Linked DNA regions of Streptomyces liliifuscus. The protein of the gene in region 1 interacts with the protein of each later gene in a pairwise test. Links are inferred from orthologs where the notes say so. Each region holds a gene or a part of one and is shown in the gene's direction. Other genes may lie near its edges.

Region 1 (8,655 bases):
TTCCTCTTGCTCATGATGGTGTTCTCCGTGGTGATGACAGGTGGATGGGGACTGGCGTGCTCAGGCGAATACGGCCGAGCACGGCGGTCCACGCCGTCCCAGGGAGTGCACGAACAGGCGCGTACGCGTGGCGGCGACCCGGCGCGTGGGGCGCGGCAGCCGGCGTACGGGAGTGAAGTGGACGGTCACCGCGGCGACCGCGATCAGCAGGGGCCGGAAGGTGGCCGCGGCCACGGCGTCCAGGAGCTGGGCCAGGGCCCGCTCGCCGCGCCGCAGCCAGGCGGCCGCGAGCAGCCCCACACCGATGTGCGCGCCGAGCAGCAGCCAGGCGGCTGCCGGGTCGGCGTTCGCGAGCAGGGCCGCGGCGGGCTGGGTTTCGCCGCCGGTGACGCGCGCCAGCGGGGTGCCGACCTCGCCGCCGCACAGCACGTCGAAACCGACCGAGCGCAGCGGGCCGGCGACCGGGCCGCCCGCCTTGCCGTAACAGGCGTGCTGGCCGGCGGTGAACAGCGTGTCGGCGGCCAGCTCCAGCGGGATCAGCAGGGCGGCGATCCGCCCGAAGCCGCGCTCACGGCCCGCCAGCGCGTACGCGACGACGAAGACGGCACCCGCGATCACGGCCACGGTGGTGAGCGGCAGCGGGACCTGGGACAGCAGCACGTGCGACGCGGTGCTGAGTGTCACGACGAGTGCCGTGAACAGCGCCGCGCGCACGGCTCTGAGCTGGGTCCCGGATATGTCCATAGCGGTGGAGAGTGTCCCACGTACTCCTGTAAGAGGTCCCTAAAGGGTTCCTGTGCGTTGTGCGATGCCTACAGGCCCGGAATCCGGCCGTTACGGAAGAGGTCCACGAAGATCTGGTGGTCGGCACGCGCCCGTGCGCCGTACTCATGCGCGAAGTCGACAAGGAGGTCGCCGAAGCTGTCCTCGTCGCCCGCGATCGCCGCGTCGATGGCGCGCTCCGTGGAGAACGGCACCAGCTCCGAGTGGCCGCTCTCGTCGTCCGCCGCCGCGTGCATGGTGGCGGTGGAGCGGCCGAGGTCCGCGACGACCGCCGCGATCTCCTCCGGGTCGTCGATGTCGCCCCAGTCCAGGTCCACCGCGTACGGCGAGACCTCGGCGACGAGCTGGCCCGCGCCGTCCAGCTCGGTCCAGCCCAGCCACGGGTCGGCGTGCGCCTGGAGGGCGCGCTGGGAGATCACCGTGCGGTGGCCCTCGTGCTGGAAGTACTCACGGATCGAGGAGTCCGTGATGTGCCGGGAGACGGCCGGGGTCTGGGCCTGCTTGATGTAGATCACCACATCGTTCTCCAGGGCGTCGGTGGCGCCCTCCAGAAGGATGTTGTACGAGGGCAGCCCCGCCGAGCCGATACCGATGCCGCGGCGGCCCACGACGTCCTTCACGCGGTACGAGTCGGGGCGGGACAGGGACGCCTCGGGCAGCGTCTCCAGATAGCCGTCGAAGGCCGCGAGGACCTTGTAGCGCGTGGCCGCGTCCAGCTCGATGGAGCCGCCGCCCGGCGCGAAGCGGCGCTCGAAGTCGCGGATCTCGGTCATCGAGTCGAGCAGCCCGAAGCGGGTCAGCGAGCGGGCGTCACGCAGGGCGTCCAGGAGCGGGCCCTGCGCGGTGTCCAGCGTGAAGGGCGGCACCTCGTCGCTCTTGGCACCCGTCGCCAGGGCGTGGATGCGCTCGCGGTAGGCCGCCGCGTACGTCCGGACGAGGTCGGTGATCTGCTCGTCGCTCAGCGCCTTCGCGTAGCCGATCAGGGCCACCGAGGCCGCGAGGCGCTTGAGGTCCCAGGTGAAGGGGCCGACATACGCCTCGTCGAAGTCGTTCACGTTGAAGATCAGGCGCCCCTGGGCGTCCATGTACGTGCCGAAGTTCTCCGCGTGCAGGTCGCCGTGGATCCACACGCGCGAGGTGCGCTCGTCCAGGTACGGTCCGCCCCGCTTCTCCTGCTCCAGGTCGTGGTAGAAGAGGCCGGCCGTGCCGCGGTAGAAGGCGAACGCGGAGGCCGCCATCTTCCGGAACTTCACGCGGAACGCGGCCGGGTCGGCGGCCAGCAGTTCGCCGAAGGCGGTGTCGAATACGGCGAGGATCTGTTCGCCGCGTTGCTCGGCGCTGAGCTGCGGAACCGACATCGCTTGGTGCCTCCTGGTGCAGGTGGTGCATGACAAGTGGGACGGAAAGTGCCGTCCGCCGGAGCGGATGCCTCCGTCGTCTTCCAACGGACGAAGGTACGCGGGAGTGCCCGTTCTCCCCTCACGAAGGTACGGGGGAGACCGCTCCGAGTGTCAGTGCCGAGGCATAGACTTCGACGCTGTCCGCCAGACTGTTCGCAGCCGGTCGGACCGTCGTCGACACCTGTTCTTCTTGGAGGCCGAAGCCGTGTCAAAGCCGCCGTTCACGCACCTGCACGTCCACACCCAGTACTCGCTGCTGGACGGTGCCGCGCGGCTGAAGGACATGTTCGACGCGTGCAACGAGATGGGCATGACCCATATCGCGATGTCCGACCACGGCAACCTGCACGGGGCGTACGACTTCTTCCACTCGGCCAAGAAGGCGGGCGTCACGCCGATCATCGGCATCGAGGCGTACGTCGCCCCCGAGTCGCGACGCAACAAGCGGAAGATCAAGTGGGGTCAGCCGCACCAGAAGCGGGACGACGTCTCCGGCTCCGGTGGTTACACGCACAAGACGATCTGGGCGGCCGACAAGACGGGCCTGCACAACCTGTTCCGGCTGTCCTCGGACGCGTATGCCGAGGGCTGGCTGCAGAAGTGGCCGCGGATGGACAAGGAGACCATTTCCCAGTGGTCCGAGGGGCTGATCGCTTCCACGGGATGTCCTTCTGGTGAGCTGCAGACCCGCTTGCGCCTGGGCCAGTTCGACGAGGCGGTGAAGGCGGCCTCCGAATACCAGGACATCTTCGGCAAGGACCGGTACTTCCTGGAGCTGATGGACCACGGCATCGAGATCGAGAGCCGGGTCCGTGACGACCTGCTGCGGGTGGGCAAGAAGCTCGGCATCCCGCCGCTGGTGACCAACGACTCGCACTACACGTACGCGCACGAGGCGACCGCGCACGACGCGCTGCTGTGCATCCAGACCGGCAAGAACCTCTCCGATCCGGACCGCTTCCGGTTCGACGGGACCGGTTACTACCTGAAGTCGACGGACGAGATGTACGCCGTCGACTCCTCGGAGGCCTGGCAGGAGGGGTGTGCGAACACTCTCCTGGTGGCCGAACAGATCGACACGACGGGCATGTTCGAGGCGAAGAACCTCATGCCCAAGTTCGACATCCCCGACGGCTTCACCGAGGTCACCTGGTTCCAGGAGGAGGTGCGCCGCGGCATGGCGCGCCGCTTCCCCGGCGGCGTCCCCGACGACCGCCAGAAGCAGGCCGAGTACGAGATGGACGTCATCATCCAGATGGGGTTCCCGGGGTACTTCCTCGTCGTCGCCGACTTCATCATGTGGGCCAAGAAGCAGGGCATCGCGGTCGGCCCCGGCCGTGGTTCCGCGGCCGGTTCGATCGTGTCGTACGCCATGGGCATCACCGACCTCGACCCGATCCCGCACGGCCTGATCTTCGAGCGGTTCCTCAACCCCGAGCGCGTCTCCATGCCCGACGTCGACATCGACTTCGACGAGCGCAGGCGCGTCGAGGTGATCAGGTATGTGACGGAGAAGTACGGGGCCGACAAGGTCGCCATGATCGGCACGTACGGAAAGATCAAGGCGAAGAACGCCATCAAGGACTCCGCGCGCGTGCTGGGCTATCCCTACGCGATGGGCGACCGGCTCACCAAGGCCATGCCCGCCGACGTCCTCGGCAAGGGCATCGATCTGAACGGCATCACCGACCCCAAGCACCCGCGCTACGGCGAGGCGGGCGAGATCCGGGGGATGTACGAGAACGAACCGGACGTGAAGAAGGTCATCGACACCGCGAAGGGCGTCGAGGGCCTGGTCCGGCAGATGGGTGTGCACGCGGCCGGCGTGATCATGTCCAGCGAGCCCATCGTCGACCACGCCCCGGTCTGGGTGCGGCACACCGACAACGTCACGATCACACAGTGGGACTACCCGCAGTGCGAGTCGCTCGGCCTGCTCAAGATGGACTTCCTGGGCCTGCGCAACCTCACGATCATGGACGACGCCATCAAGATGGTGAAGGCCAACAAGGGCATCGACCTGGAGATGCTCGCCCTCCCGCTGGACGACCCCAAGACCTTCGAACTGCTCTGCCGCGGTGACACGCTCGGCGTCTTCCAGTTCGACGGCGGCCCGATGCGCTCGCTGCTCCGCCAGATGCAGCCCGACAACTTCGAGGACATCTCCGCCGTCTCGGCCCTCTACCGGCCGGGCCCGATGGGCATGAACTCGCACATCAACTACGCGGAGCGCAAGAACAAGCGCCAGGAGATCACACCGATCCACAAGGAGCTGGAGGAGCCGCTCGAAGAGGTCCTGGCGGTCACCTACGGCCTGATCGTCTATCAGGAGCAGGTCCAGAAGGCCGCCCAGATCATCGCCGGCTACTCGCTCGGCGAGGCCGACATCCTCCGTCGCGTGATGGGCAAGAAGAAGCCCGAGGAACTGGCGAAGAACTTCGTCCTCTACCAGGCGGGCGCCCGGAAGAACGGCTACAGCGACGAGGCGATCCAGGCCCTGTGGGACGTGCTGGTCCCCTTCGCCGGATACGCGTTCAACAAGGCCCACTCGGCCGCGTACGGACTGGTCTCGTACTGGACCGGCTATCTGAAGGCGAACTACCCGGCCGAGTACATGGCCGCGCTGCTCACCTCGGTCAAGGACGACAAGGACAAGTCGGCGGTCTATCTCAACGAGTGCCGGCGCATGAAGATCAAGGTGCTGCCGCCGAACGTCAACGAGTCCGAGCAGAACTTCGCCGCGCAGGGCGACGACGTGATCCTCTTCGGCCTCTCGGCGGTGCGCAACGTCGGTACGAACGTCGTCGAGTCGATCATCCGCAGCCGCAAGGCCAAGGGCAAGTACGGCTCGTTCCCCGACTATCTCGACAAGGTCGAGGCGGCCGCGTGCAACAAGCGCACCACGGAGTCGCTGATCAAGGCCGGCGCCTTCGACACGATGGGGCACACCCGCAAGGGCCTCACCGCGCACTTCGAGCCGATGATCGACAACGTGGTCGCGGTCAAGCGCAAGGAGGCCGAGGGCCAGTTCGATCTCTTCGGCGGCATGGGCGAGGACGACAGCAGCGAGCCCGGCTTCGGGCTCGACGTCGAGTTCACCACCGACGAGTGGGACAAGGCCTACCTGCTCGCCCAGGAGCGGGAGATGCTCGGCCTGTACGTTTCCGACCACCCGCTCTTCGGCCTGGAGCACGTGCTGTCCGACAAGGCCGACGCGGGCATCAACCAGCTCACCGGCGGCGAGCACGGGGACGGCGCGGTCGTCACCATCGGCGGCATTATCTCCGGGCTGCAGCGCAAGATGACCAAGCAGGGCAACGCCTGGGCGATCGCCACCGTCGAGGACCTCGCGGGCTCCATCGAGTGCATGTTCTTCCCGGCGACCTACCAGCTGGTCTCGACCCAACTCGTCGAGGACGCGGTGGTGTTCGTCAAGGGACGCCTCGACAAGCGCGAGGACGTGCCCCGGCTCGTCGCGATGGAACTCCAGGTCCCGGACCTGTCGAACGCGGGCACCAACGCGCCCGTGATCCTCACCATCCCGGCACTGAAGGTCACTCCGCCGATGATCAGCAGGCTCGGCGAGATCCTCAGCCACCACAAGGGCGAGAGCGAGGTGCGGATCAGGCTCCAGGGCCCGAGCAAGACCACGGTCCTGCGGCTCGACCGGCACCGGGTGAAGCCGGACCCCGCGCTCTTCGGTGACTTGAAAGTGCTGCTCGGGCCGTCCTGCCTGGCGGGCTGAACCGGTGGCCGACGTCTGAGACGGCCCGGACCGGCAGTCGGCAGACGAGAGCATACGAGAGGGGCGCATCCGTCGCGGATGCGCCCCTCGTCGTGCGTCTGGGCTTCGGCAGCCCTCAACAGGCCTCAACAAGCCTGGCGCGGGCCTCAGTTGTGGCCGAAGCGCTTCTGGTGCTTACGGGCAACATCGGCGGGGCTGCCCTGGGCCTGCGACATCGGCGAACGCTGCGCCTCCGCCGAGGACCGGTCTGCCTGCTCCTGCGCGCGCTCGGCCTGCGAGGAGCGGTCCTGCTGCCCGCCCTGCTTGCGGTTCTTGTTCTTGGCCATGGTGATCTGCCTCCTACGGGGGATCTCGGGGCCAGGGCCGGGACCAGACTCACATAGCGCGACAACAAGCGCATTTCGGAGAATTACCGTGCGTAATAAGCCCTGTCGGTGAGTGATCTCCCGATCCGCCACGCCGAAGATCGAGTTCCGGCCGTTAACCTCCGCAGGGTCGGGCAGACTCGAAGGAAGCCCGAAGCAAACCTCCCGGAAAGAGGGTGGATCGCGTGGACCGCTGCATTGTCCTGGTGGACGCCGGGTACCTGCTCGGGGCTGCTGCCAGTCTTCTCGCCGGGGATTCCTCCCGCTCCCGGATCACCGTCGACCACGCCGCCCTCATCCAGGGCCTGCGCGAGCGCGCCGAGTCCGACACGGAACGGCCCCTGTTGCGCATCTACTGGTTCGACGGCGCCCCCGACCGCGTACCGCAGCCCGAGCACCGCAGACTGCGGGTGATGCCGCGGGTCACGGTGCGCCTGGGTGCGCTGACCCGCAGCGACGGGCGCTGGGCGCAGAAGGGTGTGGACGCCGCCATGCACGCCGAGCTCACGGAGCTGGCGCGCAACCGGGCCTGCTCCGACGTCGTGCTCGTCACCGGGGACGGGGATCTGCTGCCCGGCATGATGGCCGCGAAGGAGCACGGGGTCGCCGTGCACCTGTGGGCCGTGCAGGCTGCCGACGGCGACTACAACCAGTCCGAGGACCTTGTGGCCGAGGCCGACGAGCGGCGTGTCCTCGACCGCGTCTGGATCACCAAGGCCGTACAGGCCAAGGATCTCGGCGGGGTCTGCGCGCCGCCGCCCGTCCCGCGGCCGGAGATCGCCGCGATCCTCTCCGCGCCGTTGCCCGAGTCCGCGCTGACCTCCGCGGGTGAGCGGCCCTCGCGGGACGCCGAGCACACGCAGGCCGCGCCCAGTGAGAACGGCACGGAGGAGAGGGTGCCGGCCGCAAAGGGCGGCGTTCCGACGCCGAAGGATCTGGCCGCGTTGCGGGCGCCCGGGACGCATGCGCATCCGCAGCCCGCGAACGCGACGCTGCGGTGGTCCTCCGACAAGGGGTGGGTCGACCGGCCCGGTACCGCGGCGGAGTCCGCGGAGGCCGCGCTGCTGCCCACGCTCGCGCAGCTCACGTCGGCCGAGCAGCGGTGGGCCGATCGTGAGGAGGACATCACGACGGTGGGTGGGGATCCGTACGAGGTCGGGCAGGTTTTTGCCCGGCGGTGGATGGGGCGGTTGTCGGACCAGGCCCAGTTGCAGAAGCTGTCGACGATGTATCCGCGGGTGCCGCATCGCATCGACGGGGAGTTGTTGCGGTATGCGGCTCGGTTCGGGCTGCTCGCGCACAAGGACGATCAGATCGATGAGCATGATCGGTATGCGATTCGGGCGGGGTTCTGGCGGGAGATCGATGTGCGGACCGCGGCCGAACATGCTCCCGCAGGGGAGTAGGGGGTTCGCTGAGGTTGGCTTGCCGCCGGCCTTGGAGGTTGTGTGTTGTCTGCGGGGGTGTGGGGGCTTGTCGCGCAGTTCCCCGCGCCCCTGGAGGGGCGTGAACCGGCGTTGTCGACCGCGGGTTCGTGGGGGTTGCTCGCGCAGTTCCCCGCGCCCCTGACGGGGCACGGGCCTGCGTTGTTCGCTGCGGGGCGTGGGGGTTGCTCGCGCCGTTCCTCGCGCCCCTGGCGGGGCCGATATTGGGTGTATGCCCGCCCCGGGCGTCGTTGTGGGGGCGGGACCCCGTACCCTCAGTCCTCGTGAGTATGCGCGCCGCACAGGGAGTCCGGAATGGGCACGGTGGGGATGTCGTGTGCGCGGTGCGGGATCTGACGAAGACCTATCCGGCGGTGCGCGGGCGGCGCGGAGCACCCGCGACGCCGGAGGTGCGGGCCACCGACGGGGTACGGCTCGACATCCGGCGAGGTGAGATCTTCGGGCTGCTCGGGCCGAACGGAGCGGGCAAGACCACCCTCGTACGGCAGCTGACCGGGCTGATGCGCCCCGACCGCGGCAGTGTCGAGATCCTCGGCCACGACATCGTGCGCCACCCCGAGCGGGCGGCGCGGATTCTGGCGTACCTGGGACAGGAGTCCACCGCGCTCGACGAGCTGACCGTGTCACTCGCCGCGGAGACCACCGGGCGGCTGCGCGGGCTCGACGTGCGCAGCGCGCGGGCCGAGCGGGACGCGGTCCTGGAGGAGCTGGGGCTCACCGCGCTGGCCTCGCGGCCGCTGAAGAAGCTGTCCGGCGGGCAGCGCAGACTCGCCTGCTTCGCCACCACACTCGTCGGCGCGCGGCCGCTCCTCGTCCTCGACGAGCCGACCACCGGCATGGACCCCGTCGCCCGCCGTGCCGTCTGGGGCGCCGTCGACCGGCGCCGGGTCGAGCACGCCACGACGGTCCTCCTGGTC
Region 2 (7,288 bases), 1.5 Mb from region 1 along the record:
CCTTGCCCTCTTCTACCGCCAGATCGTCGCGGAACTCCGCAAGGTAGTCTGGCCGACCCGGAATCAGCTGACGACGTACACCACAGTGGTGATTGTGTTCGTGGTCATCATGATCGGTCTGGTGACTCTGATTGACTTCGGACTCGACAAGGCCGCCAAGTACGTATTCGGCTGAGCCAAGCGCGAAGGGCGCCGTACCCGGCGCCCGCTTTCGCGTGTTCCACCCCCATGATCCAGGAAGAAGCAGCCACCGTGTCTGACCCGAACCTGAACGACGCCGGCGAGTCGGTCGAGTCCGTTGACGACGAGCTCGACATCGTCGAGGGCGCGGACGTCGAGGACGAGGTCGAGGCTGCCGACGCCGAGGCCGGCGAGGCCGCCGAAGAGGCTGCCCTGCACGTCGAGGACGAGTCCGGTGAGGACGTCGAGGCCGACGTGGACGTCGACGAGCCGGCCGTCTCCGACGAGGCCGAAGAAGCCGAGAAGCTCGAAGAGCCCGAAGAAGAGGCCGAGCCGGTCGACCCCGTCGTGGCCCTCCGCGAGGAGCTCCGCAGGCTGCCCGGCGAGTGGTACGTCATCCACACGTACGCGGGTTACGAGAACCGCGTGAAGACGAACCTCGAACAGCGTGCCGTCTCCCTGAACGTCGAGGACTTCATCTTCGCGGCCGAGGTGCCGCAGGAAGAGGTCGCGCAGATCAAGAACGGCGAGCGCAAGACCGTCCGTCAGAACAAGCTCCCCGGCTACGTGCTGGTGCGCATGGACCTGACGAACGAGTCCTGGGGCGTCGTCCGCAACACCCCCGGAGTCACCGGCTTCGTGGGCAACGCGTACGACCCGTACCCGCTGACGCTGGACGAGATCGTCAAGATGCTCGCCCCAGAGGCCGAGGAGAAGGCCGCCCGCGAGGCCGCCGAGGCCGAGGGCAAGCCGGCTCCGTCCCGCAAGCTCGAGGTCCAGGTGCTGGACTTCGAGGTGGGCGACTCGGTCACCGTCACCGACGGCCCGTTCGCGACGCTGCAGGCGACCATCAACGAGATCAACGCCGACTCGAAGAAGGTCAAGGGCCTCGTCGAGATCTTCGGCCGCGAGACCCCGGTCGAGCTGAGCTTCGACCAGATCCAGAAGAACTGACCCCTCGCGGGACGATCTTCCGGAACACACGCCTCCGACCAGGTCAGACGGGCCTTCACAGCCTGTCTGACCTGCTCGGTTTTTGGCCGCACACAGATACCCGTTATCGTTGTGCGGTATGCCTCCGTCCGGATGATCCGGATCGGCGGCTGAAAACTCTCACTAGGACCCGGAGAGAGCAATGCCTCCCAAGAAGAAGAAGGTCACGGGGCTCATCAAGCTCCAGATCCAGGCCGGTGCGGCCAACCCGGCGCCGCCGGTCGGCCCCGCACTGGGCCAGCACGGCGTCAACATCATGGAGTTCTGCAAGGCCTACAACGCCGCGACCGAGTCGCAGCGTGGCTGGGTGATCCCGGTGGAGATCACGGTCTACGAAGACCGCTCCTTCACCTTCATCACCAAGACCCCGCCGGCCGCGAAGATGATCCTCAAGGCCGCGGGCGTGGAGAAGGGCTCCGGCGAGCCGCACAAGACCAAGGTCGCCAAGATCACCCAGGCGCAGGTCCGCGAGATCGCCACCACGAAGATGCCCGACCTGAACGCCAACGACCTGGACGCCGCGTCGAAGATCATCGCCGGCACCGCCCGTTCCATGGGCATCACGGTCGAGGGCTGACCTCCACCCCGTAGGAAAGACCGTGGCAGGGCCTGCTCGGCCCACACCACGACTCCTCAGAACACACAGGAGCAGTAGTGAGCAAGCGCAGCAAGTCTCTCCGCGCTGCGGACGCCAAGATCGACCGGGACAAGCAGTACGCCCCGCTCGAGGCCGTCCGTCTCGCCAAGGAGACCTCCACGAGCAAGTTCGACGGCACCGTCGAGGTCGCCTTCCGCCTGGGTGTCGACCCGCGCAAGGCCGACCAGATGGTCCGTGGCACCGTGAACCTCCCGCACGGCACCGGTAAGACCGCCCGGGTCCTGGTCTTCGCGACCGGTGACCGTGCCGAGGCAGCGACCGCCGCGGGCGCCGACATCGTCGGCTCCGACGAACTCATCGACGAGGTGGCGAAGGGCCGTCTGGACTTCGACGCCGTCGTTGCCACCCCGGACCTCATGGGCAAGGTCGGCCGCCTGGGCCGTGTCCTCGGCCCGCGTGGTCTGATGCCGAACCCGAAGACCGGCACCGTGACCCCGGACGTGGCCAAGGCCGTGACCGAGATCAAGGGCGGCAAGATCGAGTTCCGCGTCGACAAGCACTCGAACCTGCACTTCATCATCGGCAAGACCTCGTTCGACGAGACCCAGCTGGTGGAGAACTACGGCGCCGCGCTGGAGGAGATCCTCCGTCTGAAGCCGTCCGCCGCCAAGGGTCGCTACATCCGGAAGGCCGCGATCAGCACCACGATCGGCCCCGGCATCCCGCTCGACCCGAACCGCACCCGCAACCTCCTCGTCGAGGAGGACCCGGCCGCCGTCTGAGCCTGACGCTCACCGGCAGCCGCGTCGCACACGCGATTCCAGGACGGGCCCCGCAACCTTTCGAGGTGCGGGGCCCGTCCCTCTTTGTCAGATGCCCGTTTCCGGACCGGGTGTCAGTGCCCTGCGCTAGCGTGCAAGGCACAGGAATCGCATAGGGGGACGAATGAAGAGCACTGCCGTGCGACGCGCGACTGTCTCGATCGCGATGGCCGCCGCGCTGACGGGGGTCGCGGCCTGTAGCGGCTCGGACTCCGAAGGGGGCTCGGGCGGGAGTTCCGGCGGGGGCGACAAGGCGGCCGGCAAGGCCAAGACGCAGGCGAACCCGATCGTGGCCCTGCGCTCCGTCGAGAAGTCCACCGACAAGGCCGACTCCGCCAAGGTCGAGTCCACCACGACCATGGGCACGATGATGTCCATGGAGGCGGACGGCGCCCTCGGCTGGTCCGACGGCCTCACCGGCACCCTGACGATCACGTACACCGGCGGCACGATGGCCGACCAGATGCGCCAGCTGGGCACCACCTCCATGGAGGCCCGCTATCTGCCGGACGCCTACTACGCGAAGATGGGCGACAAGTTCGCCGAGCAGTCCGGCGGCAAGCACTGGATCAAGTACGCGTACGACGACCTGGCGGACCTCGCCGGCGGATCGGGCGCGTACATGAAGGACCAGATGCAGAACACCACGCCGAACCAGTCGGTGAAGCTCCTGCTGGCCTCCGGGGACGTCAAGAAGGTCGGCGAGGAGAAGGTGCGCGGCGAGAACACCACGCACTACTCGGGCACGGTCGACGTGGCGGACCTCGCGGGTGAGAGCTCGAACCTCACCGCGGACCAACTGGCCGACATGAAGCGCCAGCTGGAACAGGCCGGAGTCACCACCGAGACCATCGACATATGGGTCAACGACGAGGATCTGCTGGTCAAGAAGGTCGAGAAGGGCGAGCTGGCGACCGGCTCGATGTCCTCGACGGCGTTCTACAGCGACTACGGCGTGAAGGTCTCCACCGAGGAGCCCCCGGCCGGTGACACCGCCGACTTCAAGGACCTGATGCAGACTCAGCCGGCGGCTTGAGAGCTCTCGTACGGGACACAGGTGGGGGCGCCACCCAGGCGTCCCAGGCGTCCCGGCTGTTCACATGGGCCTCAAGGAACTCGGAGGACTGGCCGAGTCCCTCTGGGATACGCTCGCGCCCTGTCTGTGAGTCGCTCATCTGTTCCTTGGGGGGAACCATGAAGTTTTCTGTGCGCGGATCCGTGCGTCGTAGGACGACCGGTGCGGCACTCGCCGCGCTGGTGCTCGCCGGGGGTGCCGTCGGCTGTTCGAAGGACAGCGCGAGCCAGGAGTCGCCGAAGATGACGCCCGCCGCGGCCGTGGCCAAGGCGGCGAAGAACACGGAGGACATCACCTCCATCAGCTACCGGATGACCGGCAGGACCCCTGAGGAGGGGCGCGTCAAGGCCGATGCCCAGATGCGCATGAAGCCCGACGTCGCCATGAGCATGAAGATGACCGCCCTCGACCAGGGCGCGGACGGCACCGCCGAGATCCGCCTCGTCGACAAGGCGATGTACATAGGCGGCGGCGCCGCGGCCGCCAAGGAGATGGACGGCAAGAGCTGGATCAAGTTCGACCTGTCCACGCTGGGCGACGACGCGCTGGGGGGCGCGGCTCCGGGCGCCGGTACGGCCGACAAGAACCCGGCCCAGGAGTCCACCTTCCTCACCGGCTCCAAGGACGTGAAGAAGGTCGGCACCGAGAAGGTCGACGGCGTCGAGACCACGCACTACAAGGGCACCGTCACCCTCGACGAGTTCCGCAAGTCCCTCAAGGACGAGAGCAAGGCCACCCGCGAGCAGCGGGAGAAGAGCCTTGAGCAGTACGAGAAGATGGGCGTGGACGCGCTCACGATGGACATGTGGATCGACGGCGACGACCGCACCAAGCAGTTCCGTATGCAGGGTGACGCCGACAAGGGCAAGCTCGACATGACCATCACCTTCGTCGACTACAACAAGCCCGTGACGGTCGAGGCGCCGCCCGCCAAGGACGTCATGGACCTGGCCGAGATGATGGGCGACATCGAGAGCTGACATCGGCGTCGGCCGGCGTATGACGTCGGCCGACGTACGGATTTGCTTGACAGCGACCCGTTCACGTAACCTTCCACAGAAGCCAAAGACCGCTGGTCGTTGCCGTGTGCTCCTAGAGGGCGCGGTGACCGAAGGATCCGCTGAAACTGCGGACGACCCGCGTAGGTGACTGTGGATGAACTCCCGGGCAGTCCTGTACTTCGTACGGATCCGTTCGGTCGAGTCACGCCCCGTGCGCCTGCGCCGGGGCGTTTCGTTTTCCCAGTCTCCTTCTGAGCGGTCCTCATCACCCGGAAGGAGGCCACGCTTATGGCAAGGCCCGACAAGGCTGCCGCGGTAGCCGAGCTCGCGGACCAGTTCCGCAGCTCGAACGCCGCTGTGCTGACCGAGTACCGGGGTCTCACCGTGGCGCAGCTCAAGACGCTGCGTCGTTCGCTCGGTGAAGACGCCCAGTACGCCGTGGTGAAGAACACGCTGACCAAGATCGCGGCCAACGAGGCCGGGATCTCGACGCTCGACGACCTGTTCAACGGTCCGACGGCGGTTGCCTTCATCTCCGGTGACCCGGTGACGTCGGCGAAGGGTCTTCGTGACTTCGCCAAGGACAACCCCAACCTCGTCATCAAGGGCGGTGTCCTTGACGGCAAGGCGCTGTCCGCCGACGAGATCAAGAAGCTTGCGGACCTCGAGTCCCGCGAGGTTCTGCTCGCCAAGCTGGCGGGTGCCATGAAGGGCAAGCAGACTCAGGCTGCGCAGCTCTTCCAGGCGCTTCCGTCGAAGTTCGTCCGCACTGCGGAGGCGCTTCGCGTCAAGCTCGAAGAGCAGGGCGGTGCCGAGTAATTCGGCTCGCGCATTGACCGCCGCCTGAGGCGACGGTCGTAGCGGGCCGAACGTACGCCCGCCTCACCAGTACATCCGGCACCTGCCGATTTAGTGGAAGGACGCCATCATGGCGAAGCTGTCCCAGGAAGAGCTGCTCGCGCAGTTCGAGTCCCTCACCCTCATCGAGCTCTCCGAGTTCGTTAAGGCCTTCGAGGAGAAGTTCGACGTCACCGCCGCCGCCGCGGTCGCCGTTGCCGGTCCCGCCGGTGCCGCCGCCCCCGCCGAGGCCGAGGCCGAGCAGGACGAGTTCGACGTCATCCTCACGGGTGCCGGCGACAAGAAGATCCAGGTCATCAAGGTCGTGCGTGAGCTGACCTCCCTGGGTCTCAAGGAGGCCAAGGACCTCGTGGACGGCGCTCCGAAGCCGGTCCTCGAGAAGGTCGCCAAGGACGCCGCCGAGAAGGCCGCCGAGTCCCTCAAGGGCGCCGGCGCCTCCGTCGAGGTCAAGTAACACCACGAGTCGTCCGCCGCGGCGCCTGTGGGCGCCCCGCGGCGGCGGCTCGAGTGAGCCGACACAGCCTCTCCCGCAGGGGCTGTAACGCTGACGCACCGAAGAGCGATCATCCATCTGGGTGGTCGCTCTTCGGCGTTCGAGGGGGCCGTGCGGCGACTGCCTTGCGCTGTCGGTCGCTACGAGTATGGTGATCTTCGTTCGTGCCTCCGGCCGCCCTGTGACGGGCAGCAAGACAGGTTGCAAGACGGGTTGCAAGTGACGATGGCAGCACCCGGTTCGGGCATGGGGGGCCTTGACGAACCGCACGCAGCGCGCAATTCTCAGGACGCGTCGTCACAACGATCCGGATCCGAGGCATGGATCGGTGGCGAAGAGGGCAGTATCGATGTGCATCGAGGGCGTGGCTTGCAGCAGGGGTTGAGAACAACGAGGGTCTTCAAAAACCCGCACTGGACATCAGTGGGCCTAGTGGCTACACTGACCCTTTGCGCTGCCTGTTAGCTGCCTCCTGCCCGTCACCAGGGGCATGCCCTCGCTTCAGCACTGTGGATTGAACCGATCCTGACCTGGCCTTTTGGCTGATTCAGGAAACGGCTGTCCCGGTGTCCGGCTTGGGACCGGTACGCGCGTAGTGAGTCCGAGCCCTCGGAAGGACCCCCTCTTGGCCGCCTCGCGCACTGCCTCCGCGAATACGAACAACGGCGCCAGCACCGCCCCGCTGCGCATCTCTTTTGCAAAGATCAAGGAGCCCCTCGAGGTTCCGAACCTTCTTGCGCTGCAAACCGAGAGCTTCGACTGGCTGCTCGGAAACGACGCGTGGAAGGCTCGTGTCGAGGCGGCTCTGGACAGCGGACAGGACGTCCCCACCAAGTCCGGTCTGGAGGAGATCTTCGAGGAGATCTCCCCGATCGAGGACTTCTCCGGGTCGATGTCCCTGACATTCCGCGACCACCGCTTCGAGCCTCCCAAGAACTCGATCGACGAGTGCAAGGAGCGCGACTTCACGTACGCCGCCCCGCTCTTCGTCACGGCCGAGTTCACCAACAACGAGACCGGCGAGATCAAGTCCCAGACGGTCTTCATGGGCGATTTCCCGCTCATGACCAACAAGGGCACCTTCGTCATCAACGGCACCGAGCGTGTCGTCGTGACGCAGCTGGTCCGTTCGCCGGGTGTCTACTTCGACTCCTCCATCGACAAGACGTCCGACAAGGACATCTTCTCGGTCAAGGTCATCCCCTCCCGGGGTGCCTGGCTGGAGATGGAGATCGACAAGCGCGACATGGTCGGTGTCCGCATCGACCG
Region 3 (7,403 bases), 2.1 Mb from region 1 along the record:
CAAGGCCATCGACCTCGTCGACGAGTCCGCGTCCCGGCTGCGGATGGAGATCGACTCGTCCCCCGTCGAGATCGACGAACTCCAGCGGGCCGTCGACCGGCTCCGAATGGAGGAGCTCGCGCTCGACAAGGAGACCGACCCCGCCTCCAAGCAGCGCCTGGAGAAGCTGCGCCGCGACCTCGCCGACAAGGAGGAGGAACTGCGCGGCCTCACCGCCCGCTGGGAGAAGGAGAAGCAGTCCCTCAACCGCGTCGGTGAGCTGAAGGAGAAGCTCGACGAACTGCGCGGCCAGGCCGAACGGGCCCAGCGCGACGGCGACTTCGACACCGCCTCCAAGCTGCTCTACGGCGAGATCCCCACCCTGGAAAGGGACTTGGAGGAAGCCTCCGAGGCCGAGGAGGAGGCCGCCAAGGGCACGATGGTCAAGGAGGAGGTCGGCCCGGACGACATCGCGGACGTCGTCGGCGCCTGGACCGGCATCCCCGCCGGACGCCTCCTCGAGGGCGAGACCCAGAAACTCCTGCGCATGGAGGAGGAGTTGGGCCGCCGTCTCATCGGCCAGACCGAGGCCGTACAGGCCGTCTCGGACGCCGTACGCCGCACACGCGCGGGCATCGCCGACCCGGACCGCCCCACCGGCTCGTTCCTCTTCCTCGGCCCGACCGGCGTCGGCAAGACCGAACTCGCCAAGGCCCTCGCGGACTTCCTCTTCGACGACGAGCGGGCCATGATCCGCATCGACATGTCGGAGTACGGCGAGAAGCACAGCGTGGCCCGGCTGGTCGGCGCGCCGCCCGGCTACATCGGCTACGAGGAGGGCGGCCAGCTGACCGAGGCGGTCCGCCGCCGTCCGTACAGCGTGGTGCTCCTCGACGAGGTGGAGAAGGCGCACCCGGAGGTCTTCGACATCCTGCTCCAGGTGCTGGACGACGGCCGTCTGACGGACGGCCAGGGGCGGACGGTCGACTTCCGCAACACCATCCTGATCCTCACGTCGAACCTCGGCAGCCAGTATCTCGTCGAGCCGCTGACGTCCGAGGAGGAGAAGAAGCAGCAGGTCCTGGAGGTCGTACGGGCTTCCTTCAAGCCGGAGTTCCTCAACCGGCTCGACGATCTGGTGGTCTTCTCCGCGCTGAACAAGACGGAGCTGGAGCGGATCGCCAGGCTCCAGGTCGACCGGCTCGCGAAGCGGCTCGCCGAGCGGCGGCTGACCCTGGAGGTCACCGACGCCGCGCTGGCCTGGCTGGCCGACGAGGGCAACGATCCGGCGTACGGGGCGCGGCCGTTGCGGCGGCTCGTCCAGACCGCCATCGGTGACCGGCTCGCCAAGGAGATCCTCTCCGGCGAGATCAACGACGGCGACACGGTTCGCGTGGACGCGTTCGGTGACGGCCTGATCGTGGGCCCCACGACAGCCTCCGGCAAGGAGCTGTAGGGAGACCGGAGTTCGTCTGCGGGCCCGGTGGGGGCTGGTCGCGCAGTTCCCCGCGCCCCCTAAAGACGAAAGACGGGCTGCGCCCCCGTCTTCCGTCTTTAGGGGGCGCAGCCCCTGCCTTTAAGGGGCGCGGGGAACTGCGCGACAAGCCCCCACCGGGCCCGCACATCACCACCGGACCCAGGACCCCCTCAGGCCGGCGCAGCCACCCGTACGCCCACCCGCGTGCGGGTGGCCACAAGCTGCCCGTCCTGCGGATACGCATGCCACGTGCGCCAGTGCACTTGGCCCTCGTGCCGCTGCGCGAGCATCGCCGTGAAGGCATGCGGGCTGCCGGGGAAGACCCCCGCCAGACCATTCGGATGGTCGGCCACCAGCGCGAGCAACTCCTGCGCGCGCCCCGCGAACGAGCCCCGCGACAACGTCTCCACGCGCGCGGCGAACTCGTACTCCCAGTCGCCCACCCGCTTGGCGACGCCGAGTGGCAACGGCGTGCTGCTGCCCGGAATACAGGCGACCGTCTCCGAACAACTGCCCCGCTCCTCCTCCAATAGCACCTGGTGGGACGCCCCGAGCAGTCTCAACTGGAGCTTCGAACCCGAGAGTTCCAGATCGAGCGTGGCGAGCGCGGGCAGCGGTTCGCGACCGAGGGCCCAGGCGAGATCGGCCGCACGCGTGTCGGTGTAGGCGGTGTTGAGGGTCGTGAGCATGGGTCGGCTCCGCTGCACGCAAAAGGGTGGGGTTGGTGTCTGTGAAGAGTGACGGTGAGTCGGTCCGTCGCACCCCGGTCGGCGCCGGGCGGGGGATCAGGCCCGGTCGGCCAGGTCAGAAGGATGTTCCGGGGTCTGCGTCGGCGATTACGAGGGAATCATGAACGGCGCGTCCGCCACAGCGTTTTTACCCAACTTCGTAGGGTTTCCATCCCCCCGAGGGCTCCACAGCTCAACTGTTCAACCAAGAAGTGCGCCATTGGCTCACACGTGCGCCTTCACGCCCCCCGCTCTCTCAACGCCCCTCAACGTTCCTCAACGCTCCTCGACACCCGCCCGGCTCACCTCGCACGGCTCACCTCGCACGGCGAGCGCCCACCGGGAGCCGAACCCCGGGCGCACGGCGAAGCGCCCGCCGGGAGAAGGCTCCCGACGGACGCTCGTGGTGCCGGACGGCCCGGACGCGGTTCCCTGCCCGGAGCTCAGCTGCCCCGTGTCAGCTGCCTCCGCCGCATCCGCCCCCACCGCCCCCGCCCCCGCAGGACGACGACCCGCCTCCGCAGGACGAGCCGCCACTGCAGGAAGAACTCCCCGTCGAACAGCCGCCGCCCCCGCCCGAGCCCGAGCTGCCGGCCCACCAGCTGTGCCTGGACCGGCGCGAACGCCGCCTGCTGCCGCTCGTCGCGGCGGACACGACTCCTATGACGACCAGTACGACGAACACCGCCAGGATGATGCCTACGATCATGGCGCCACCCTCCTTCCGTTCCCCCGAAGCGGCCCCCCGTGGGCTCTGCTTCTCGCCAGTGCTTTTGTCTGCGTTTCTGTCTGTTCCTCTTGCTGCTTTCCCGCGTGTGCTTCTTGTGTGAAAGGGGGATGCCCCCGCGCTTCACGGACCAAAGCAGAGTTGAGCAAGTCCAGAGGTTGAGCGCAGGATGGCGGTCATGACCTCCAGTGCACGCCGCCCGCTCCTCAACCGCCGCCTCGCAGAGTTCGGCACGACGATCTTCGCCGAGATGTCGGCCCTGGCCCTGAGTACCGGCTCGATCAACCTCGGCCAGGGCTTCCCCGACACCGACGGCCCCGAGGAGATCCGCGAGGCGGCGGTGCGGGCGCTGCGCGACGGCCGCGGCAACCAGTACCCGCCGGGCCCGGGCGTGCCCGAGCTGCGCACCGCGATCACCGCCCACCAGCAGCGCCGCTACGGCCTCACGTTCGACCCCGACACCGAGGTCCTGGTCACGGCGGGCGCCACGGAGGCCATCGCCGCGGCCCTGCTGGCCCTCCTCGAACCGGGCGACGAGGTGATCGCCCTGGAGCCGTACTACGACTCGTACGCCGCCTGCATCGCGATGGCGGGCGGTACGCGCGTACCGGTCACCCTGCGCCCGCACGAGGACACCCACGACGGGGTCGTGCACCGGCGCTTCCGGCTGGACCTGGACGAGCTGCGCGACGCGGTCACGGACAACACCCGGCTGCTGCTGATCAACACCCCGCACAACCCGACCGGCACGGTCCTCACCCGCGAGGAGCTCACGGCGATCGCCGAGCTGGCCGTCGAGCGGGACCTGCTGGTCGTCACCGACGAGGTGTACGAGCACCTGGTCTTCGACGAGGCCGAGCACATCCCGCTCGCGACACTGCCCGGCATGCGCGGGCGCACGGTCACCATCGGGAGCGCGGGCAAGAGCTTCTCGTTCACCGGCTGGAAGGTCGGCTGGGTGACGGCCGCGCCCGAACTGGTGGCGGCGGTGCGCTCGGCCAAGCAGTTCCTGACGTACGTGGCCTCGGGGCCCTTCCAGTACGCGGTCGCCGAGGCGCTGGCGCTGCCCGACACGTACTTCGAGGCGTTCGGCGCGGACATGCGGGCCAAGCGGGACCTGCTCGGCGCGGGGCTCGCGGAGGCGGGCTTCAAGGTGTTCAGGCCGGCCGGGACGTACTTCATCACCACCGACATCCGGCCGCTCGGCGAGAGCGACGGGTTCGCGTTCTGCCGGGCGCTGCCCGAGCGCGCGGGCGTGGTCGCCATCCCGAACGCCGTCTTCTACGACCACCGCGAGGCCGGGGCACCCTTCGTCCGCTTCGCCTTCTGCAAGCAGACATCGGTCCTGGAGGAGGCGGTGAAGCGTCTCAAGACGCTCGCCGGCTGAGGCAGCGGCGCTGTCACGGTGACGCGCCGGAACGACGGAGAAGCGGAACGACGGAGAAGCGGGGGAATTCGTGCCCGCCCGACCGCGCGTTGCTCGCAAATGATACGAATTGCCAGCAATCTTCGGGTGTGACCCAAGCAAGTACCCTCGCACCCCCGCCCCCCGCCGTCACGGAGCCCGCCGCCGAGGGCCGCACCCGTCCACGTCCGTCCCCGGCGGCGGCGATGGGTACCGCCCTCGGGCTGTTCGCCGCCGCCCGGCTGCTGGGCACCGCCGCGGTGGCCATGACCGCCTGGGCGACCGGCGGCCATCCGGTGCTGCTGCTCGGCCGGTCCTGGGACTCCGTCTGGTATCTGCGGATCGCGGGCGACGGCTACGGGCGCAGCCTGCACTTCCGCCCCACCGTCGTCCACAGCGACCTGGCGTTCTTCCCGCTCTACCCCGGGCTGCTGCGGGCCGTCACCGAGCTGACCCCGCTCAGCGGCCCCGGCGCCGGCCTGCTGATCTCGTGGACGGCCGCCGCGGTCGCCGCCTGCGGGATCTACGCGATCGGGGTCCGGCTGCACGACCGTGCCGTCGCCACCGCCCTGGTCCTCCTGTGGGGCCTGCTGCCGCACTCCGTCGTGCTGTCCATGGCGTACACGGAACCGGTCCTGACCGCCTTCGCCGCCTGGTCGCTGTACGCCGTCCTCACCGGCCGCTGGGTGTGGGCGGGGGCCCTCGCGGCCTGCGCGGGGCTGGCCCGGCCGAACGGCTTCGCCGTGGCGGCGGCCGTGCTCGCGGCGGCGGCGTACGAGATCTTCAGGCGGCGCGGAAAGGTTTCCCACAGGCTGTGGACGGGCGCGGTGCTCGCGCCCCTCGGGTGGGCCGCGTACTTCCTGTGGGTCGGGCGGCGCAAGGGTGATCTGCTCGGCGGCTACTTCGAGGTGCAGCGGCTGTGGGGCTCACGCTTCGACTTCGGCCTCGGCGCACTGCGCTTCGTCAAGCATCTGCTGCTGCACGGCGACCGGCTGGTCTTCCCGATGTCGATGGTGATCGTGGCGGCGGGCCTGCTGCTGTACGGGCTGCTGATCGCCGACCGCGCGCCCCTGCCGCTGCTGGTCTACGCGGGCGCGCTGCTGCTCGTGGCGGTCGGCGGCGCCGGCTTCTTCGAGTGCAAGCCGCGGTTCCTGCTGCCGGCGTTCCCGCTGCTGCTGCCCATGGCGTGCGCGCTGGTACGGACGGCGAGAGCCCGACCGTGGCACGCGACCCTGGTGGTCGGCGCCCTGGCCGGGCTCTCGTTCGCGTACGGGGCGTACCTCGTCGTGCTCGCCCACAAGCCGCTGTGAGCCGCCGCGAGGCCGTGGCCCGCGGGGCTCGCGCCCGAGTGAGGGCTACTCGTCCTCTTCGGGCTTGTCGGCCTCGTCGATCTCCTGCTCCAGACCGAGCTGCTCGACGAGCCACTTGTCGAACTCGATGGCGGCCCGCACCCAGCTGACCGTGGACGACACGAAGTGCTCCAGGCTGACGCCCGTGCCGATCAGCATCTGCGCCTCGCCGATCAGGCGGACGGTGCCGTCGTCGTGCGTGTGGCTGTAGACCTTCGGCCACAGCGTGCGCCGGTTCCAGTCGTCGATCGACTCGAGGATCTGGGGCTTCTCCTCGATCTGGTGCGGCCGGTCGTAGAACGTCCGCACCGAGAAGACCTGCTGGTCACCTTCACCGCGGAACATGAAATACGTGCGGAACTGCTCCCACGGCGCCGCGAGGTCACCCTCGTCGTCGACGACATACTTCAGCTCCATTTGGTCCAGGAGCTGCTTCACAAGGTCCTGATCAGGGACGACGGGGCCCGCCGGTCCGCCGGGGTTCGGCTCGGGCTGGCCCCCGAAGTTCGGAATCGAGGACGGGTCGATAGACATTCGGTGGGTACTCCTGAGGATTGCACGTGGTTACCTGACTTCGACCCTAGCCGTGATCGGCGTTCAGTAGTCCTTTGGCCCCAGGAGAATCGGACAGAGCCCCGTAAGGGGCGCGGGGAACTGCGCGACAAGCCCCCAACCACCCGCACCGGGCAACGCGACCGTAATGGGCAGGACCAACCCGTTCACGGCCCGTACGCGCCCTGGCCAAAGTATGCGTCGAGGCCCGAGTTTCCACACTTGTGGGTGACAGGACGCAGTTGTTCGGTGACGTACCGTTCGCTGGGTGATCGAGCCGCACGCCCCCGCCCAGCCCGGCACGGCCACGGACCGGCCGGGCACGGCCAAGGCCCCGCCGCCCCGGAACGGCCAGGGCCCGGCGCCTCTGCCGGTCAGTACGGCCACCGGACGGTTCCTCGTCCTCGCCGGCGTCTTCATCTGCGCGGCCTGCGGACTCGTGTACGAACTCGAACTCGTCGCCCTCGCCTCGTACCTGATCGGCGACTCGGTCACCCAGGCCTCCGTCGTGCTGTCCGTGATGGTCTTCGCGATGGGCCTCGGCTCGCTCGTCGCGAAGCGCCTGCGCGGCCGTGCCGCGGCCGGCTTCGGCGCCGTCGAGGCACTGCTCGCGCTCGTCGGCGGCACCAGCGCGATGGCCCTGTACGCCGTCTTCGCCTGGACCGGCGACTGGGGCGGCGCCTGGGAGGGCGGCTCCAGCTACCTCCTCGTCGCCTTCTCCCTGGCCATCGGGCTGCTCATCGGCGCGGAGGTCCCCCTGCTGATGGAGCTGATCCAGCGCATCCGCAGACAGGACGCGGGCGGCGCGGTCGCGGACCTGTTCGCCGCGGACTACGTGGGCGCGCTGGTCGGCGGACTCGCCTTCCCCTTCCTGCTGCTGCCCCTGCTCGGCCAGCTGACCGCGACGCTGATCACCGGAACCGTCAACGCCATCGCGGGCGGCGCCCTCGTCCTCGGCCTGTTCCGGCAGGACCTGACCCGGCGCGGCCGCTGGCTGCTCGTCGTCGCCAACCTCGTCGTGCTCGCGCTGCTCGCCTCGGCCGCCGTCCTGGTCGACGACTTCGAACGGGCCGCGCGGCACGCGGTGTACGGCAAGGACGTACGCGTGGCGATGCACACCGACGTCCAGGAGGTCGTCCTCACCGGCGGCACGGACGGCCGCCCCCTCGACCTCTACCTCGACGGA

What was found.
Region 2: the proteins of dnaE (region 1) and rplL interact in binary tests that used the Escherichia coli proteins (3 or more experiments, as listed by UniProt). The link is inferred for Streptomyces liliifuscus from one-to-one orthologs.
Region 3: the proteins of dnaE (region 1) and JEQ17_RS25110 interact in binary tests that used the Escherichia coli proteins (3 or more experiments, as listed by UniProt). The link is inferred for Streptomyces liliifuscus from one-to-one orthologs.

What each region holds. Positions count from the first base shown.
Region 1 is NZ_CP066831.1:7,933,899-7,942,553, forward strand. Bases 2,034-6,128 are described here. They hold dnaE (DNA polymerase III subunit alpha), read left to right. Parts: upstream 2,034-2,388; coding sequence 2,389-5,928; downstream 5,929-6,128. Other genes in these bases: JEQ17_RS34150 (DUF2252 domain-containing protein), read right to left, coding at 2,034-2,141; JEQ17_RS34160 (hypothetical protein), read right to left, coding at 6,075-6,128. Outside these bases: JEQ17_RS34140 (DsbA family protein), read right to left, coding at 1-14; JEQ17_RS34145 (hypothetical protein), read right to left, coding at 61-744; more of JEQ17_RS34150, read right to left, coding at 813-2,033; more of JEQ17_RS34160, read right to left, coding at 6,129-6,254; JEQ17_RS34165 (NYN domain-containing protein), read left to right, coding at 6,479-7,699; JEQ17_RS34170 (ABC transporter ATP-binding protein), read left to right, coding at 8,008-8,655. UniProt on the Escherichia coli protein: DNA polymerase III is a complex, multichain enzyme responsible for most of the replicative synthesis in bacteria. This DNA polymerase also exhibits 3' to 5' exonuclease activity. The alpha chain is the DNA polymerase catalytic subunit.
Region 2 is NZ_CP066831.1:6,432,830-6,440,117, forward strand. The notes cover bases 4,561-7,288. They hold rplL (50S ribosomal protein L7/L12), read left to right. Parts: upstream 4,561-5,596; coding sequence 5,597-5,980; downstream 5,981-7,288. Other genes in these bases: JEQ17_RS27795 (DUF1396 domain-containing protein), read left to right, coding at 4,561-4,647; rplJ (50S ribosomal protein L10), read left to right, coding at 4,957-5,487; rpoB (DNA-directed RNA polymerase subunit beta), read left to right, coding at 6,645-7,288. In the rest of the region: preprotein translocase subunit SecE, read left to right, coding at 1-175; transcription termination/antitermination protein NusG, read left to right, coding at 253-1,134; rplK (50S ribosomal protein L11), read left to right, coding at 1,316-1,750; rplA (50S ribosomal protein L1), read left to right, coding at 1,828-2,553; JEQ17_RS27790 (hypothetical protein), read left to right, coding at 2,717-3,628; more of JEQ17_RS27795, read left to right, coding at 3,787-4,560. UniProt on the Escherichia coli protein: The binding site for several of the GTPase factors involved in protein synthesis (IF-2, EF-Tu, EF-G and RF3). Is thus essential for accurate translation.
Region 3 is NZ_CP066831.1:5,848,560-5,855,962, forward strand. What follows is about bases 2,347-5,189. They hold JEQ17_RS25110 (pyridoxal phosphate-dependent aminotransferase), read left to right. Parts: upstream 2,347-3,080; coding sequence 3,081-4,298; downstream 4,299-5,189. Other genes in these bases: JEQ17_RS25105 (hypothetical protein), read right to left, coding at 2,628-2,783; JEQ17_RS25115 (glycosyltransferase family protein), read left to right, coding at 4,427-5,189. Also shown: ATP-dependent chaperone ClpB, read left to right, coding at 1-1,435; JEQ17_RS25100 (DUF2617 family protein), read right to left, coding at 1,627-2,145; more of JEQ17_RS25115, read left to right, coding at 5,190-5,626; JEQ17_RS25120 (YbjN domain-containing protein), read right to left, coding at 5,672-6,199; JEQ17_RS25125 (polyamine aminopropyltransferase), read left to right, coding at 6,486-7,403. UniProt on the Escherichia coli protein: Shows aminotransferase activity with methionine and histidine as substrates, and to a lesser extent also with phenylalanine.